Regions from separate parts of the Shewanella sp. AC34-MNA-CIBAN-0136 genome, predicted to be linked through region 2. Evidence: predicted binding sites of a transcription regulator. Region 2 holds the regulator's gene; each other region holds the start of a gene.

What was found. Region 2 encodes sigma-54, which starts transcription at its own class of promoters, with help from an activator protein. Its sites were predicted from a motif close to GTTGGCACGNNNNTNGNNT; they were not measured.
Region 1: AAEY94_RS14345 (Tll0287-like domain-containing protein) is a predicted target of sigma-54. The motif match lies at 3,382-3,400, and genes of this name have one in related genera.
Region 3: AAEY94_RS13230 (nitric-oxide reductase large subunit) is a predicted target of sigma-54. The motif match lies at 3,666-3,684, and genes of this name have one in related genera.

What each region holds. Positions count from the first base shown of each region.
Region 1 covers NZ_JBEOPJ010000014.1:34,331-39,774, forward strand. The annotation lists gene AAEY94_RS14325 (hypothetical protein) at 67-405, shown strand; gene AAEY94_RS14330 (DUF2057 family protein) at 510-944, shown strand; gene AAEY94_RS14335 (NifB/NifX family molybdenum-iron cluster-binding protein) at 1,283-1,852, shown strand; gene AAEY94_RS14340 (sigma-54 interaction domain-containing protein) at 1,890-3,206, opposite strand; gene AAEY94_RS14345 (Tll0287-like domain-containing protein) at 3,518-4,162, shown strand; gene AAEY94_RS14350 (MBL fold metallo-hydrolase) at 4,439-5,305, shown strand; gene AAEY94_RS14355 (rhodanese-like domain-containing protein) at 5,427-5,444, opposite strand, start outside.
Region 2 covers NZ_JBEOPJ010000023.1:2,676-8,119, reverse strand. The annotation lists gene lptC (LPS export ABC transporter periplasmic protein LptC) at 1-185, shown strand, start outside; gene lptA (lipopolysaccharide transport periplasmic protein LptA) at 172-753, shown strand; gene lptB (LPS export ABC transporter ATP-binding protein) at 750-1,481, shown strand; gene AAEY94_RS18385 (RNA polymerase factor sigma-54) at 1,624-3,108, shown strand; gene hpf (ribosome hibernation promoting factor) at 3,134-3,421, shown strand; gene ptsN (PTS IIA-like nitrogen regulatory protein PtsN) at 3,424-3,867, shown strand; gene rapZ (RNase adapter RapZ) at 3,864-4,727, shown strand; gene AAEY94_RS18365 (HPr family phosphocarrier protein) at 4,748-5,023, shown strand.
Region 3 covers NZ_JBEOPJ010000012.1:71,204-76,647, reverse strand. The annotation lists gene AAEY94_RS13250 (tetratricopeptide repeat protein) at 1-354, opposite strand, end outside; gene AAEY94_RS13245 (DUF2955 domain-containing protein) at 605-1,630, opposite strand; gene AAEY94_RS13240 (HlyD family secretion protein) at 1,751-2,809, opposite strand; gene slyA (transcriptional regulator SlyA) at 2,818-3,303, opposite strand; gene AAEY94_RS13230 (nitric-oxide reductase large subunit) at 3,730-5,444, shown strand, end outside.

The sequences.
Region 1 (5,444 bases), on a different contig from region 2:
TCAGCTCTGATTATCACTCTAATTAAATTGTTAATGTTGAATCGTACTCATCATATGGCCTACATAATGCGAAATACGCTGTTAAACATAGCAATGATAATTTCACTACTTGGACAATTACTTGTTCCAAGTTTTGCTATGTCTAATGAAATGGCCATGTCAGACATGCAGTCGAGTAGTATGCATCAATCAACGATGATGCAAAGTGACTGCGACACTAACGATGACTGTTGCTTAAACGATATGAGTCAATGCATTAGCCATTGTCATGCGGTCGCGAATGCATTTTTGTTATCAGCAACAAACCTCACCGATGCTCTACTAACGAGTGCCAAAGTGAGTTCGCATTTATGGACATCAACACCCACTATTCTAGTAAGCCAAAATCCGCCTCCGATAGCTTAATTCTTTATGTTTATTAGTTACCCACATTAATTTATAAAGATTTTTGTTGCTTCAACTATAAGCATCAAAAAACTATAAGCATCAAAAAGTTAACGGAGTTTATTATGAAAAAATTCATTGCGATCACACTATTATCTTTAGCCAGCTCAGCAGCAATGGCTGCCACTATCTCATTACCTGACTATTTAATCTTTACTGCGGTCGATGGCAAATCGGCATCAAATAAAACTCAAATGGAGGTGTCTCCTGGTCAACATTTAATAGAATTACAGTTTTATGATGTGTTTTCATCAGGAGCAGATGATACGAATTTTATTAAGTCCGATGCGTTATACTGGAGTCTACATCTAACCAAAGATGAAGATATTCAAGTGCGTAGCAAAGAGATTTTCTCTTCAACCAATGCAAAGAAATTTATTGCATCACCGGTGATAACCTTAGACCGCGCCAGCGTAAAAGGTGAAGACGTCAAATTAGTTAATCACGAAGAGTTAATGGCTATTATCATGAAACAACACAGTCAAATGATGCAACAATAGTAAAATTGATAGGGCGCTTACATAGCGCTCTATCGTTATCTACATCCTCGCACGCCTTATGACAGGTAAAATACTTGTCATCATAAATAATGTCACGCGTCACAAAACTCAAACCAGAATCGAAATTATTATTGGCATATGCCATTAATAAGCGTATATATTGCATATGCCAATTACTATTATTCGATTAATTTAAGCAGATAATGCCAAGCCTCCAAAAATAAACGAAGATTCTAGGACGCTCTCGGCAAAAGCTGTTTTAAGCCCAGTGGCATGTCGATAAACCAAGTTGGAACAACTGCGTTTAATCGATTTGTTAAAAATGCACATGAGGAGACATGATGATTACTGCCATACCTATGAAAGACCAACATATTGCCAACCACTTTAGCCGTGCCGATGAGATGCTATTCATTGATGAGCAAGGCCAAGTAAAAGGGCGCTTTGCCAACCCAGCATTAACAGAAGGATGTGAGGGTAAGCAACAATTAGTCAGTATGATACTGGCAAATGGAGCGGATCGCGTCATCGTGCGTAACATTGGCCAACAGCTTTTATCTAAGTTATTAAGTCAACAATTGAGTGTATTTCACGCAAAAAATGGTCGTACTGCAATAGAGTATTTTGCCAGTAGTCATTTAGCGGACTGTGAGCCATTTACCGAGGCAAGTCAGGGGCGACCATCCATCAATAATATTGCTAAGAAAGCCACTGGTGGTTGCTGTAACCATGAGCATAACCATAACCATGACCATGATCATCAACACGCTCATGGTGAAGAAGACTGCCATAACCAATCTGACTCGGGGACACATAAACGTTGCTGCGAGTCTAAATCTGAATTGGCGAATGAAACCACAACAATGAAACGTTGCTGCAATAAAAAACATTCACTAATTGCTCATTAATGATCGCTTGGGGTGTTTTATCACAGCGCTGTGGTGGCTAGTTAAGCTTTAAACCATAGCGTTGTAATTTTCGATATAAGGTACGCACACTAATATTAAGCGTTATCGCTAATTCGGCTGGCGATCCTGCATATTGCTCACATACCTGCGAAAGGTACGCACATTCCATGTCATCTAACGTCATCAGTTCGGTGTTAAGTTTTACGGCAATTGTTTCATCCTTAGATGTGTGGCTAGGTTGAACGCTTTCAGGTAAATCACTGCTGTGTATAACATCCTCATTGGCGATAAGTGCCGATTGCTCAATAATATTTTTCAATTCGCGAATATTTCCCGGAAATGCATAACGACCCAAAAGAGTTAATGCATTGATCGAAAACTTTTTATGTTTGTAATCAGAATATTTTATAAAGTGATTCACCAGCGTCGGAATGTCATCATAACGCTCACGTAACGACGGTAAGTAAATCGGAAATCCTGCAATGCGGTAATACAGGTCGCGCCTAAATTCACCTTTTTCAACCAAATCGAGTAAATTCTTATGGCTGGCACTGACTAGCCTAAAGTCAGAACGTTTCTGTTTTAATCCGCCGACGGCACGATAACACTGGGTTTCAAGTAACCTAAGTAACTTTACTTGCATGTTCATCGGTACATCACCAATTTCATCAAAAAACACCGTTCCACCGTGCGCTATTTCAATCAAGCCTTTTTTGCTGCTTGTCGCCCCTGTAAATGCACCTTTTTCATAGCCAAATAATTCACTTTCGAACAGATTTTCACTTAGCCCAGTGCATTCAATCACCACAAACGGTTTATCATTTCGGTTGCTGGCCTGATGTACCGCTTTAGCAACTAACTCTTTGCCTGAACCAGTTTCACCTTGTAACAGAACCGCGATATTGGATTGAGAGGCTCGATTAATCCTGTTGAGCATCTGCTTAAATGGCGCAGACTGACCGATCATGGTGCCTTTTTTTGATTCTGTCGATGCGTAATCTATGGCATCTAAAATCTCTAGATACCCCAATACCATGCCACTATTATCTTTTATAGGTTTCATTAAAATGTCGCAGTAAGACTTACCTTGCACCGTGCTGTGAATATGCACGGCACTGGCAGCTCGGTTAGTACTCTGGCATTGTAATAACGGGCATTCCTCACCGTGTTTATCGCAAGGTTGGTCACTATTATGAGAGATTTGATGGCATTTACTTTGGCCTAAAATAACGTCGTCATCATAGGTTTCGATATAGGCTTGATTAACCGCATGGATCACATAATCGGGAGTAATAAAAATCGCCGGTTTATCAATAGCGTTTATCATAGATTGTACAACGGTGGTGTTATTCATTGATTACTCTCGCTTGCGATTCATATTAATCGGCCAACCTTTATAATGACATTAATAGCACGATAAATGTCATTACGATGTCATATTTGTCACTCAACAACCTAGCATGGGCATCCTGTCAATTTCAATAATGTTTAAGCTAATGATTTTAAGCGATTAAACCTAACTAGTGTGATATGGCACAAGCTTTGTATTGATTGTGTTATATCGCTTACGACCGAACGGTGCCCTAGCAGTAGTGAACCCATGTACGAAAATTATGCCCTGAAGTTAATGGGAATGACCCGACTTGAAGACGAGGATGACAAATAATGAAATTAACATCAAAGCACAAAAAAACGGTTTTAAATGCACGTAACATCAGTGCGTTATTAGTGATTGCTAGCATGAGCAGCCTTTGCCATGCTGAATCACTAACGCAACAGCAGGTACTTGAACAACAGGCCAACCAACGCATTGCCGATTTTAGCCAAGCGTTAAAAGGTCAGTTACAGGCCGCAATTAAACAAGGTGGCTTAATCAATGCGGTGTCGGTGTGTAAATCGGTTGCACCTGCCATTGCCGCTGAAAACTCGAAAGATGGCTGGACACTGACTCGAACCAGTTTACGTGTACGTAATTCAGACAATACGCCAGATGAATGGGAGTTATCGCAATTACAACAATTTGAGCTGGTGAATGCCTCAGGACAACAACCTGCAGATAAGCCAATCGTGGCGAGTGAGTTTATCGTCAATGATGGCAACACTCAGTTTCGTTATATGAAGGCCATACCAGCGCAACAATTATGTTTAGGTTGCCATGGCAGTAATATTGAACCGGAAATGAGTGCATTGCTGAGCAAAACCTATCCAGATGATAAAGCGGTTAACTTTGCCCTTGGTGATATTCGTGGCGCATTTTCACTGAAAAAGGATATCAAAAAATCTACTCCATCGGTTACTGCTAAGCAATAGTCGAAAGCCAAAGTCGAAAAAGTAATTAACAAACTACCACGGGAATAGGGCTTTATCATTAAGCCTTATTCTTCGGATCTTAAATCAAATAATGCTTATTAATTCGCTGTTTGTTGCGACTTAATCCGCAGTTTACATTGATAGTTTAATTTAACATCATGCTGTAGTGATTAACCCTCCTCAGTCATTGACTCAATGATGTTGAGAATATTACCAATATTAATCTGAGGCTTTATCTGACAAATACCAGTGTATTGTGTTGGGAGTTAATGTGTCATGAGTAGAATTCGAATCGATCCTTTTTATCATCAAGCTAGCCATACTCTTACGTATGTGGTGACCGATATTGCTACCCGTCAATGTGCGATTATTGATCCTGTTTTAGATTTTGACATGGCGTCTGGCACCATAAGCACGAGTTTTGCTGATAGCATCATTGAGCATATCGATGAACATGGATTGGAAGTTGAATGGATTTTAGAAACCCATGCCCACAGCGACCATATTTCTGCGGCCTGTTATATCAAGAAAAAACGCGGAGGGATGACCGGAATTGGCGAGCACATCACCAAAGTTCAACATACCTTTAAGCGATTACTGAATCTTGATGATAGTTTTAAATGTAATGGCGAACAATTTGAACAATTATTTGTGGATGAAGAACTCATTAAACTGGGTCATTTAGATATTCACATTATGCATACACCGGGTCATACACCAACCTGCGTCAGTTATCTCATTGAAGATGTTGTGTTTGTAGGCGACACCTTGTCAACGCCGGAGTTAGGTACCGTTAATACTGACTTCCCCAATAGCAGCGCAATAACCTTGTACCATTCAATTCAGCGAATATTGGCATTATCTAATTGCACTAGGGTGTTTGTTGGCCATGATCCACATGCACAGAAACGTACAGATAATGGGTTAGAAACATCGGTGATTGCCCAAAAACGCTATAACAGTGTGGTAGGGGGGAATGTCACCCTAGCAGAGTTTATTAAACGGCATCAACAACGCCATATTGGCCCTGACATACAGCAACTATTATTAGCCGCCATACAAATGAATATTCGTGCGGGTAACATGCCATTAGCTGACTGTAAGGGTAACTACTACCTTAAAATACCGCTAAATCGGCTCTAAAAATGAATACACAATCAACCATTAGCACAATCAACCATTAGCACGGTTAGCCATTAACAGCATCTCCCATCACTAAAAAATAAGCCATGAACCACATAATGTTGGCTCATGTTTGCGTAATTTATATTTTATGAGGCAC
Region 2 (5,444 bases):
CCCTGCAGTCACTGAGTACCCAAGCTATTACGGTGGATTTAACCACTATGATAGGATCCTCACAAGAGATGGTGTACATCAAAGGTAAAGGGTTTATTATTCAAGGTTTAGGCCTACATGCTGACTTGAATTCGCAAAAATTATCGCTACTAAGCCAGGTAGAAGGAACATATGAGCCACATTAATCGTCTCCACACTCGCGCCAATGTTATGTTATTAAGTAGCATACTTTGTATATTGAGTTTGCCTGCCATAGCGAAACAAGGGGATCTGAAACAAGAATTGAAAATCGCTTCAGTCAGTCAGTCTGCCGACATTAAGAATAATCAAATTGTTTTTAATGGTCCGGTAACGATTGTCCAAGGCACGATTAATATCAATGCAGATCAGTTACGGGCGTTTACCCCTGAAAACACCACCAGTAAGAGATTAATTGCTACTGGCACCCCGGCTACATTTTCACAAGAATTAGATGACGGTAAAATTGGTACCGCAAGTGCTAACGAAATTAGCTATGACCTTGCCACCACTACACTCACATTGACTGGCAACGCCAAATTGGATCAATCAGGTAGCCAGGTTACCGGTAATAAAATCAAGTACAACATCAGTGCTCAAGAGCTGATTGCCGAAAGTACTGGTACAGGGCAAGATCGGGTAATCACCATCATTCAACCAGAGAATTTCCAAGACGAGTCGGCGCCAAAGCAAAAACTCCCTGAAATTCCTGTTAACAAGCAGATCAAACCATGACCCAAATTACCTTAACCGCTGAAAATCTAGCTAAAAGCTATAAAGCTCGTCAAGTTGTTAAAGATGTGAGTTTAACGGTTAAAACCGGCCAAATTGTCGGTCTTTTAGGCCCCAATGGTGCAGGCAAAACCACCACCTTTTATATGGTTGTCGGCTTAGTAAAAAGCGATAAAGGCCGAATATTGATTGACGATGACGACCTTACTGCCGATCCTATGCATTTGCGCGCCCGCAAAGGTATAGGTTACTTACCACAAGAAGCCAGTATTTTCCGCAAGCTCACCGTTTACGACAACATAATGGCCGTACTGCAAACTCGCAAAGAGCTCAGCACAGACCAACGTATTGAACAGCTTGAGCACCTACTCGAAGAGTTCCACATTACTCACATACGCGACAGCCAAGGCATGTCGTTATCGGGTGGTGAACGTCGTCGTGTTGAAATTGCGCGCGCTTTAGCTGCTAATCCAAAATTTATTTTGCTTGATGAGCCCTTTGCTGGTGTTGATCCTATTTCGGTCATCGACATTAAAAAAATCATCCAACAACTTAAAAACCGCGGTTTAGGGGTATTAATTACCGACCATAACGTACGTGAAACGCTAGACGTTTGTGAGCGAGCCTATATCGTTAGCCAGGGTAATTTAATTGCCGAAGGCACACCAGATGAGATATTAAGTAATCAACAAGTTCGAGCTGTGTACTTAGGTGAACAATTCAAGCTATAGTTACTTTACTGGCCTTTTAGTCTAGCTAACTCATTTCATTGAACGATACCTAAACAACGTTAAATGTCATTGATGTTTATGGCAATCTATTACAGTTCGAGATTGTCATTTTTATGGAAAATCATCTAGGGATAAGCGGTAAATGAAAGCGTCACTCCAACTTAAAATGGGTCAACACTTAACCATGACCCCACAATTGCAGCAAGCCATTCGCTTACTGCAATTATCGTCATTGGAGCTACAGCAGGAAATCCAACAAGCATTAGATTCAAATCCATTGCTTGAAATAGAAGATGAGTTTTCTGAAGCAAAAGACTCCTTAAAAGAAAACCGCGACCAAGCGGATACAGACTTTAGTGACAACAGTATTGTTAATGTCGAAAAAGACACTTCCACCGTCGACATAGCAGAATCCATGACCAAAGAAACCATGGATGATTTAGCCATGGATACCACATGGGATGAAGTATACACAGCCTCACCTATGTCAGGTTCAGGCAGTGCAAGCATGCGCGATGACGACATGCCCTTTCAAGGTGAAACTACTGAAGGTTTGTACGAACACTTAGAATGGCAAAAAAATCTCACTCCATTTTCAGACACAGATCTCGCCATTGCCACCGCCATTATTGATGCCATTGATGAACGCGGTTATCTAACCCAAAGTACCGAAGATATTCTCGAAGCCATGGGTGATGAAAATGTGGAACTCGATGAGGTTGAAGCGGTATTAAAACGCGTTCAACACTTTGACCCTGTGGGTGTTGCTGCACGTGATTTAAGTGAATGCCTATTTATTCAATTAGCGCAATACTCTAACGACACACCCCATATCGATAATGCCCGTTTGTTAATTAAAGGCTATTTAGAGTTAATTGCTGGCCGTGATTTCAGATTATTGATGCGAAAAACAAAACTAAAAGAAAATGAGTTACGTGACGCAATCACTCTAATCCAGACACTCAATCCTCGTCCGGGCTTATTAATTACCCCCATGGATGATGAATACGTGATTCCCGATGTCACAGTATTAAAGAAAAATGGCCGTTGGGTAGTAGAGTTAAACCCAGACAACATGCCTAAAATTGGTGTTAATCAGCAATATGCAGCCATGGCTAGAGGCAGTAAAAACCCGTCGGATAGTCAATTTATTCGAGGCCATCTGCAAGAGGCTAAATGGTTTATTAAAAGTATTGAAAGCCGTAATGATACTTTACTTAAAGTGGCAAATTGCATTGTGCAATTTCAGCAAGGCTTTTTTGAATATGGCGAAGAAGCCATGAAGCCTATGGTGCTCAATGATATCGCTGAAGCTGTAGAAATGCATGAATCGACCATTTCACGAGTCACCACACAAAAATATATGCACACCCCTCGAGGTTTATTTGAACTAAAATACTTCTTCTCTAGCCATGTCAGTACTGACGATGGCGGGGAATGCTCATCAACGGCCATTCGTGCTTTTATCAAAAAGCTGGTTGCCGCAGAAAACCAGAAAAAACCACTGAGTGACAGTAAAATGGCTCAGCTTCTGGCAGAACAGGGCATAAACGTTGCTCGTCGTACGATAGCAAAATACCGTGAAGCAATGATGATCCCGCCCTCAAACCAACGTAAGAGTTTATAACCTACTAGGCAATGGAGGATTTTTTATGCAAATAAGTCTGACTGGACGTCATGTCGAAATAACAGAATCTTTACGTGAATACATCCACAGTAAATTTTCAAAGCTTGAACGACACTTCGATCAGATCCATAATGTACACGTTGTGCTCAATGTAGAAAAATTACAACAAAAAGCAGAAGCCAAAATCAACATTAATGGCGCAGAAATTTTTGCAATGTCAGAAAGTACTGATATGTATGCTGCAATAGACGCCCTGATCGATAAACTCGACCGTCAGGTAATTAAACACAAAGAGAAGAATACAAAACACTAACGATGGAACTTTGTACCATTCTGCAGCCGGAATGCACTACCTGTGCCACACCGGGCAGTAAGAAAAAAGTACTGGAACTCATCAGCAATTTAGTCGCTGCCCAGTACCCAACCCTGTCTTCGCAAGAGGTTTTTGAAAGCCTGTTAGCGAGAGAGAAAATGGGTAGCACAGGTATAGGAAATGGCATTGCGATACCTCATGGTAGATTAACGACCATCGATCACCCTATCGCGATATTTATTAAATGTGAAGAAGCCATTGCCTTTGATGCAATCGATAAGCAACCCGTGGATCTTTTATTTGCTTTGTTAGTACCTGCAGACCAGTGCCAACAACATTTAGGCACGTTATCGAGCATGGCCCAAAAGTTAAGCGATAAGCAAATATTGAAACAGCTTCGTAAAACTCACGACGCAACAGAACTTTATCAGGTTATTACTGCATGAAACTAGTTATAGTATCGGGACGTTCAGGCTCAGGGAAATCCGTTGCCCTGAGAGTATTAGAAGACCTAGGATATTATTGTGTTGATAATTTGCCTTTACCACTCATTGGCACATTATTAGCCCAGCTTAAAGGCAGTAATGATTTGGTTGCGATTAGCGTTGATGTTCGTAACATTGCAGAACAAGGTAAAGTGCTTCAAGACCAATTGGCACTACTTGAGAATGACACTGAAATTATCAGTTTCTTTTTAAATTCCAATGACAAAGTATTGCTTAAACGTTACAGCGAAACACGTCGATTACACCCGTTATCTAAAAATCATATTTCACTGCAAGAAGCGATAAAACTAGAAGGCCGTTTACTTGAGCCTATCGCAAAAATTGTTGATCACTATATCGACACTTCTGCGCTAAATATCTACGAATTAAGCGACCAAGTTAGGCAAATATTATTAGGCAGTGTTGATAAAGAGTTAGTGATTAACTTTGAATCTTTTGGCTTTAAACACGGCATGCCGACAGAAGCAGATTTTATGTTTGATGTACGCTTTTTACCCAACCCACATTGGGAAATAGAACTGCGTCCATTTACGGGTTTAGACGAGCCCGTACAAGAATTTTTAGGTCGTCAGCCATTAGTTAATAAATTTATTTGGCAAATTGAAAACCTATTTGAAACTTGGATGCCGCATTTAGAACGTAACAATCGCAGTTACCTTACCATCGCGATTGGTTGTACTGGTGGTCAGCACCGTTCGGTATATATTGCAGATCAATTAGCAAAACGATTTCGACAAGGCAGTAAACACACGGTTAATGCTCGCCACAGAGAATTAAATATCAGTGATACTAATAACTAAGTGAGCATAGGATCGCGTCAATGATCAAACTTGAACGCCAAGTGACCATTTCAAATAAATTGGGCTTACACGCCCGTGCCGCCACAAAACTCGCGATGTTAGCGGCGGATTTTGATGCTAACATCACCTTAACTCAAGGCGAAAAAAACGCCAGCGCAGCTAGCGTACTTGGGCTATTAATGCTTGAAAGTGGTATCGGTAAAATGATTACGGTGACAGCTCAAGGCCCAGATGCTGAAGTAGCATTAAACGCAGTGTGTGATCTCATTAATGCTAAATTTGATGAATCTTGTTAATTTTTTAATCGCATTGAATTTATAAATAGCCTGTAATGTGTGAATAGCTGCAAGTTACTCATGCTTTAAGCCACCGTCGTCCTTATTTTATGCGGCCTCTAAATGACTAGGCCATACTAACCAAACTGTCACGACATTGATGATCACCAGTAGACATCAGTCCCTCAAAAATATTAGCCCTTAGGTTTATCTCTCGCAGTTGATACCAATCTCATTAGTATCAGTTCATTCTGCGGGAGTTGGCGTTTAACATGATAAAGACATTACCGCTTCTAGCAACGGATCCAGTGCAACTCTGTTTCCGTGACGTGGTTCGTCTATAGTATGTAAAGCAGCATTGGCTGCTGCAGAATTTCACCGCAGAAGTCATTTAAGTATTCTATTTCTGCATTTCATTGTCTTACGTAAAGACAGCTATTTC
Region 3 (5,444 bases), on a different contig from region 2:
TGATGCGAACTGTAAAAACTCAACACCTTCGTCGACATCTTTCAGAGGAGTATCTTGTAAATACAAGACACCCGCTTTATATTTTGCATCCAGTACACCATATTTACCTGCACGTCGGTACCATTTTAACGCCATGTCTAAATCTTTATCGGTGCCATAACCGGTGTAATAGAATTCAGCTAACATGGCCATTGCTGAGGAGTGGCCTCGTTTCGTTAAAATGCGATAGGCTTTAAAGTATTCAATACATTCAGACGTGTTACACTCAGGCAATTGGTTTGCTTGGCTTTTAAATGGAGCGAAAGCGAGAAAGCTTAATATTAAGCTCAAAATAATAGCATTTTGTTTCATCATGTTAAGTCCTTTTTATATACGATTCATTACTATTAGCATTTATATGCAAAATGTCTATAGTAATTATGTCTATAAAACTAACCGTACGTTATATCTAATATTATCAATCGATTACCTAATTATTCTTCAAAAGTAATCTAATACTCTAACAATAGCCACTTCCCTACTGCCATTAAAATCAATCCACAACTGACGAATATTAGTAAACTCATATACTCCAATGAGATTTATTTACCGCACACACCAATGTTCAACCAAATCGAGTAGCTTCAAATCGATTCAATATCCGATGCACCACATAACACAGTAATAATGTTGCCACGATAGCGACTAATATGCTGCTTATTCGGTACAAAGCACTAAAAACTAAGTCATTATCTGGGGTTAAGTATTGACCGAATAATATCCCTAAGGTGGTCATAGCACCGAATCCCACTCCAGAGCCACTCGCTTCTCTCACGTGTACTTGGCTAAACAACATTAAGCCTATCCACAATAGTGGTATCACAAAAATCAATAATCCAGACCAATCATAGAGTAACCCTTGTCCAACCAAGCCGAAAGTCACGCCAAACAAGGTACCGATAGCTCGTTTGCGGGCATAACCGAGTGCACCATTCCAATGCATTGGGAATAACAATAACAAGGTGGTGGCTTGAGCAGACATAGAATCACGTAAGTTAAATACCTGAAAAACCACAAATGATGCAGTTGCAATAGATGCACCGAGTAACGCTTCGTGTCGCATGCGGTTAGGCACTTTAACCACGGCAGCAACTGGCGCTCTTGGTTCAACATCGGGCCATAAAGCCGTCATAGCATAAGCGATTACAACAGAGGCCGCTGTCGCCCAAAAATTACTGAAAATGAGATTATTAATATCGACACTCGGATAACTGGCAAAGTGCAGCATAATGCTTAAGCTGATAACCCCGTTAGCGCCAAATAAAAACAAACTACCGCGTGACATTGCCGCAAAACGATACAAAAATAGCACAAACACGATAGGTAATATCACCCCAGCGTGAGAGCCAAATAAACCGCCTAAAATACCCACTTCAATCCCAGACATTACAGATGATGCCAATAATTGCCTCATCGCATGTGCATTCATCACAGGGACTAAACCCAGTAACAACATTGGAGTGACGGTAAAAAACACACCATAACTGAGATCGAAAAACTTGCATATCGCAAACCCTAGCGTGGCGCCTGTTGCAATGCGTAAACATTGGCGTAAATCGTTTTGAGTCAAAGGACTATGGCGTAATAACATATGAACAACCTACGACATTGATACAAGATACTGCACGCAAATAAATTAACCTGCAGCATTGCCTTGAGTGTGAATTGGTGTAATGAGTATTAACAATCAATATTGGGCTTAACTGCGGCGTTAATAGATATAATGCAGCGTGCTGATAACCTTAATTTGAACCTTGGCTAGAAAGCCAAGTAAACCGCTATTAGGTACTAATTGCACCGTTGCACGTGCTCCAGCGGGTAATGCATTAACGCCTTGGTGGTCAAGTTCAAGGTGTAATCGTAAGCGTTGAGCATCACGTACCCAACGTACCGATTCTTGCGGATCAGCTAAACGGCCATTGGCATCAAATTGCCCGGCACTCACACCGGCATCTACGGTACTAACTTTGGCATGATATAAACGTCCAGGTTGACCATCAAATGCAATAAGCGCAGTTGATTGTGGCTCAATACCGCGTAAACTTTTTTCTCTAAAATCAGCAATAATATCGACGTTTTCTGACACTACAGCTAATAGCGGCTGTCCAACAGTGGCAAAGCTGCCGACTTCTAACTGTAAGTTAGTCACCACGCCATTTTGGTCTGCGCGAATTTGAGTGTATGACAGGTTTAATTCTGCTTGAGCTAAACGATTTTGAGCTTGACGGACTTTTAAATTATCTTCGCCATTGCGTCCACGACTTACCACTAGCTTAGTTAAGCGAGCTTTAGCGGCAAGTAAATTGGCCTGCGCCGTGACGGCCTCACTTTGAGCTTGATCAGTTAACTGCTGCGATACACCTCGGGAGGCATACAGAGCATCAAGGCGTTTTGCTTCACTATTTCTCTGCTGTGCACTACTTTGATTTGCCTGAACATCTGCTTTGGCTGCTAGTATCGATGCATCAAGTTCAGCGTTATCTTGTTTTGCTTGCTCTAACGCCAATGTAGCTTGCTCAGCCGCTAACTCGTAAGGGGCTGAGTCGATGCTAAATAACACATCACCTTTAGCCACAAGTTGGTTATTTTCGACGGCAATAGATGCAATTTTACCACTGACTTGTGGCGTCACTTTAGTGACCATTCGTGTGGCCATGGCTTGCGGCGTCATAGGCATTACTGCATCGGCAAACATAAAGTAACCAAACACCATTACAAACATAAAAATAGCGATTTTAACGAGTCGAGCAAATTGTTGATCTGGGGTCATGTTATTTCTCATTCAGGAATTTTGTTGTCTTGTTCAGTGTTCTTATGCAGCGCAGCAAGAGCATTATCACTAATAAGACTAATGACACGTTCAAATTCACTTAATTCTTGGCTGCTAATACCTGCAAGTAAATCGCGACGAACCAACATAATGCGGCTTTCCATCTGCTTAAGCATGTCGATGCCTTCAGGAGTTAAGCTGACTATTCGTGCTCGCTTATCGTTCTCGCAGCAGCGGCGCTGTATATATCCTTGCTGTTCTAACTGGCTCAAAGTGCGCATTAAAGAGGGCAATTCTATCTCTAAAGCATCGGCAAGCACCTTTTGGCTCACGTTATCGCCCAAGCGCAGTAACTTCCACAGCGCAGTCCAGCGAGGGTGAGTTAACCCTAATGGTACGAGCTCCGCGTCTGCAGCGGTGCGCCATAAACGATGTAATCGCCCTAAGTGCTCAGCAAGTGAAAGTTCTTTTAATCGCTCTAATTCTTTATACATAATAAATTGCCATTTAGTTAGCGTGCTAAGCATTATAACAACTTAGCATGCTAAGTAAATGACTGATGTTAATTAATCCATAAAACCTCTATAGCGTTGAAACTAATTTATTGATAACTGTGACTAAAAATGACTAGCGTTGATTACACGAACAAGAAAGATTAGGCCTTTAGTCACATGACATTACCTGGAAAAGAGAAAATGAGTGTTATTTAGACAAAGATGATCAGTATCACCAAAACAAAGTGTCACTTTGACATTAACAGTCTTTTTGACACTCATTAAATATGTCACTTTGACAGCATATTAACGACAGGTAAAAACAAAATTCATTAATAACAGTAACTTAATAACAATAAAAAGTTGGCACGACTTGTGTAATGCTCTGGTCATCTGTATCAAAATGACTTTGCGCTAAGAGGACTTATGAGCAAAAATAAACTCACCGGCATTGCACTGCTAATCGTGCTAGTGGCTTCCTTCACGGTATTACTCAGTTTAGGCAGCGGCATATATCGAGAAAAACCGCCGATTCCAACGGCTTTCACTGACACCAGTGGCCAACCCATATTTACCAAAAATGATATTGAGCAAGGCCAACTTGTATGGCGTTCAATGGGCGGGCATCAGTTAGGATCAATTTGGGGCCATGGTTCTTATGTGGCACCAGATTGGACTGCAGATTGGTTACATCGTGAAGCCCAAGCTTGGTTGTCTATCACCGCAAACGAGCGCTATAACCGCGATTTCACTGAACTCGATTCAGAACAGCAAGCCGGTTTAGAAAAAGGCTTAAGAGATGATATTCGCCATAACACAGTGATCAAAGGTACTGGGGGTGAAACTCACGTCGCGCTGTCAAATACCCGAATTGCGGCAATTAATGAAGTGACTAAGCACTATTTATCGTTATTTGGTGATGATCCTGCATTAAGTTCATTACGTGAACAATATGCCATGAAAGAAGGCACTATCACTGATGCTGAACATCGTGAATTGTTAAATGCCTTCCTCTTTTGGGGAGCGTGGGCTGCGGTAACTGAGCGCCCTGGTTATGATTATACTTATACCAATAACTGGCCATACGATCCACAAATTGGCAACGTCCCCACTTCAGACAACATTGTTTGGTCAGTACTAAGCTTAGTGACATTGCTTCTTGGTATTGGCATGCTGGCTTGGCATCACGCCACCTGCAAAGAGGAACCATTGCCAGAACCAGCCAAAGGTGATCCATTATTTTTTACTAAACCTACTCCATCGCAAAAAGCCGTCGGAAAGTATTTTGTTACTGCTATTGGACTGTTTTTACTGCAAATATTAGTTGGCGGAATTACCGCGCATTACGCAGTTGAAGGCCAAGAATTTTATGGTTTCCCAATATCTGAAATTCTGCCTTATTCTGTTACCCGTACTTGGCATACTCAACTCGCAGTATTTTGGATTGCCACTGCATGGTTAGGCACAGGGCTATATATTGCCCCTGCACTATCAGGATACGAGCCGAAGTATCAACGCTTAGGGGTAAACGTTCTTTGGGTCGCGTTGGTCGTTATCGTATTGGGATCTATGGCTGGTGAATGGATTGGCGTACAACAATACTTTGACCTAGACATGAACTATTTATTCGGACATCAAGGATATGAGTACATTGATTTAGGACGCGTATGGCAAATATTATTGTTTGTGGGCTTATTAATTTGGACCGTGTTAATCACTGCAGCTATGCGCCCTGCATTAAAAGTTGACAGCGACATACTGCCGGCAATTTGGATTCTATACGCCTCTTGTGTCGCCATCGGTTTGTTTTATGGTGCCGGCCTGTTTATGGGCAAACACTCAAACCTTGCCATCGCTGAATACTGGCGTTGGTGGGTGGTCCACTTATGGGTAGAAGGCTTCTTTGAAACATTTGCAACAGCCGTTATCGCATTAATGTTAGTTCGCTTAGGCCTTATCCGTGCACGCAGTGCCAACGGTGCGGTATTATTCACAACAGTGGTGTTTTTAACTGGCGGCTTAATCGGCACCTTACATCATTTATACTTTACCGGTACCCAAACCTCAGTCATTGCTTGGGGAGCCATATTCTCGGCACTTGAAGTGGTGCCGTTAGCATTAATTGGTTTTGAAGCTGTGGG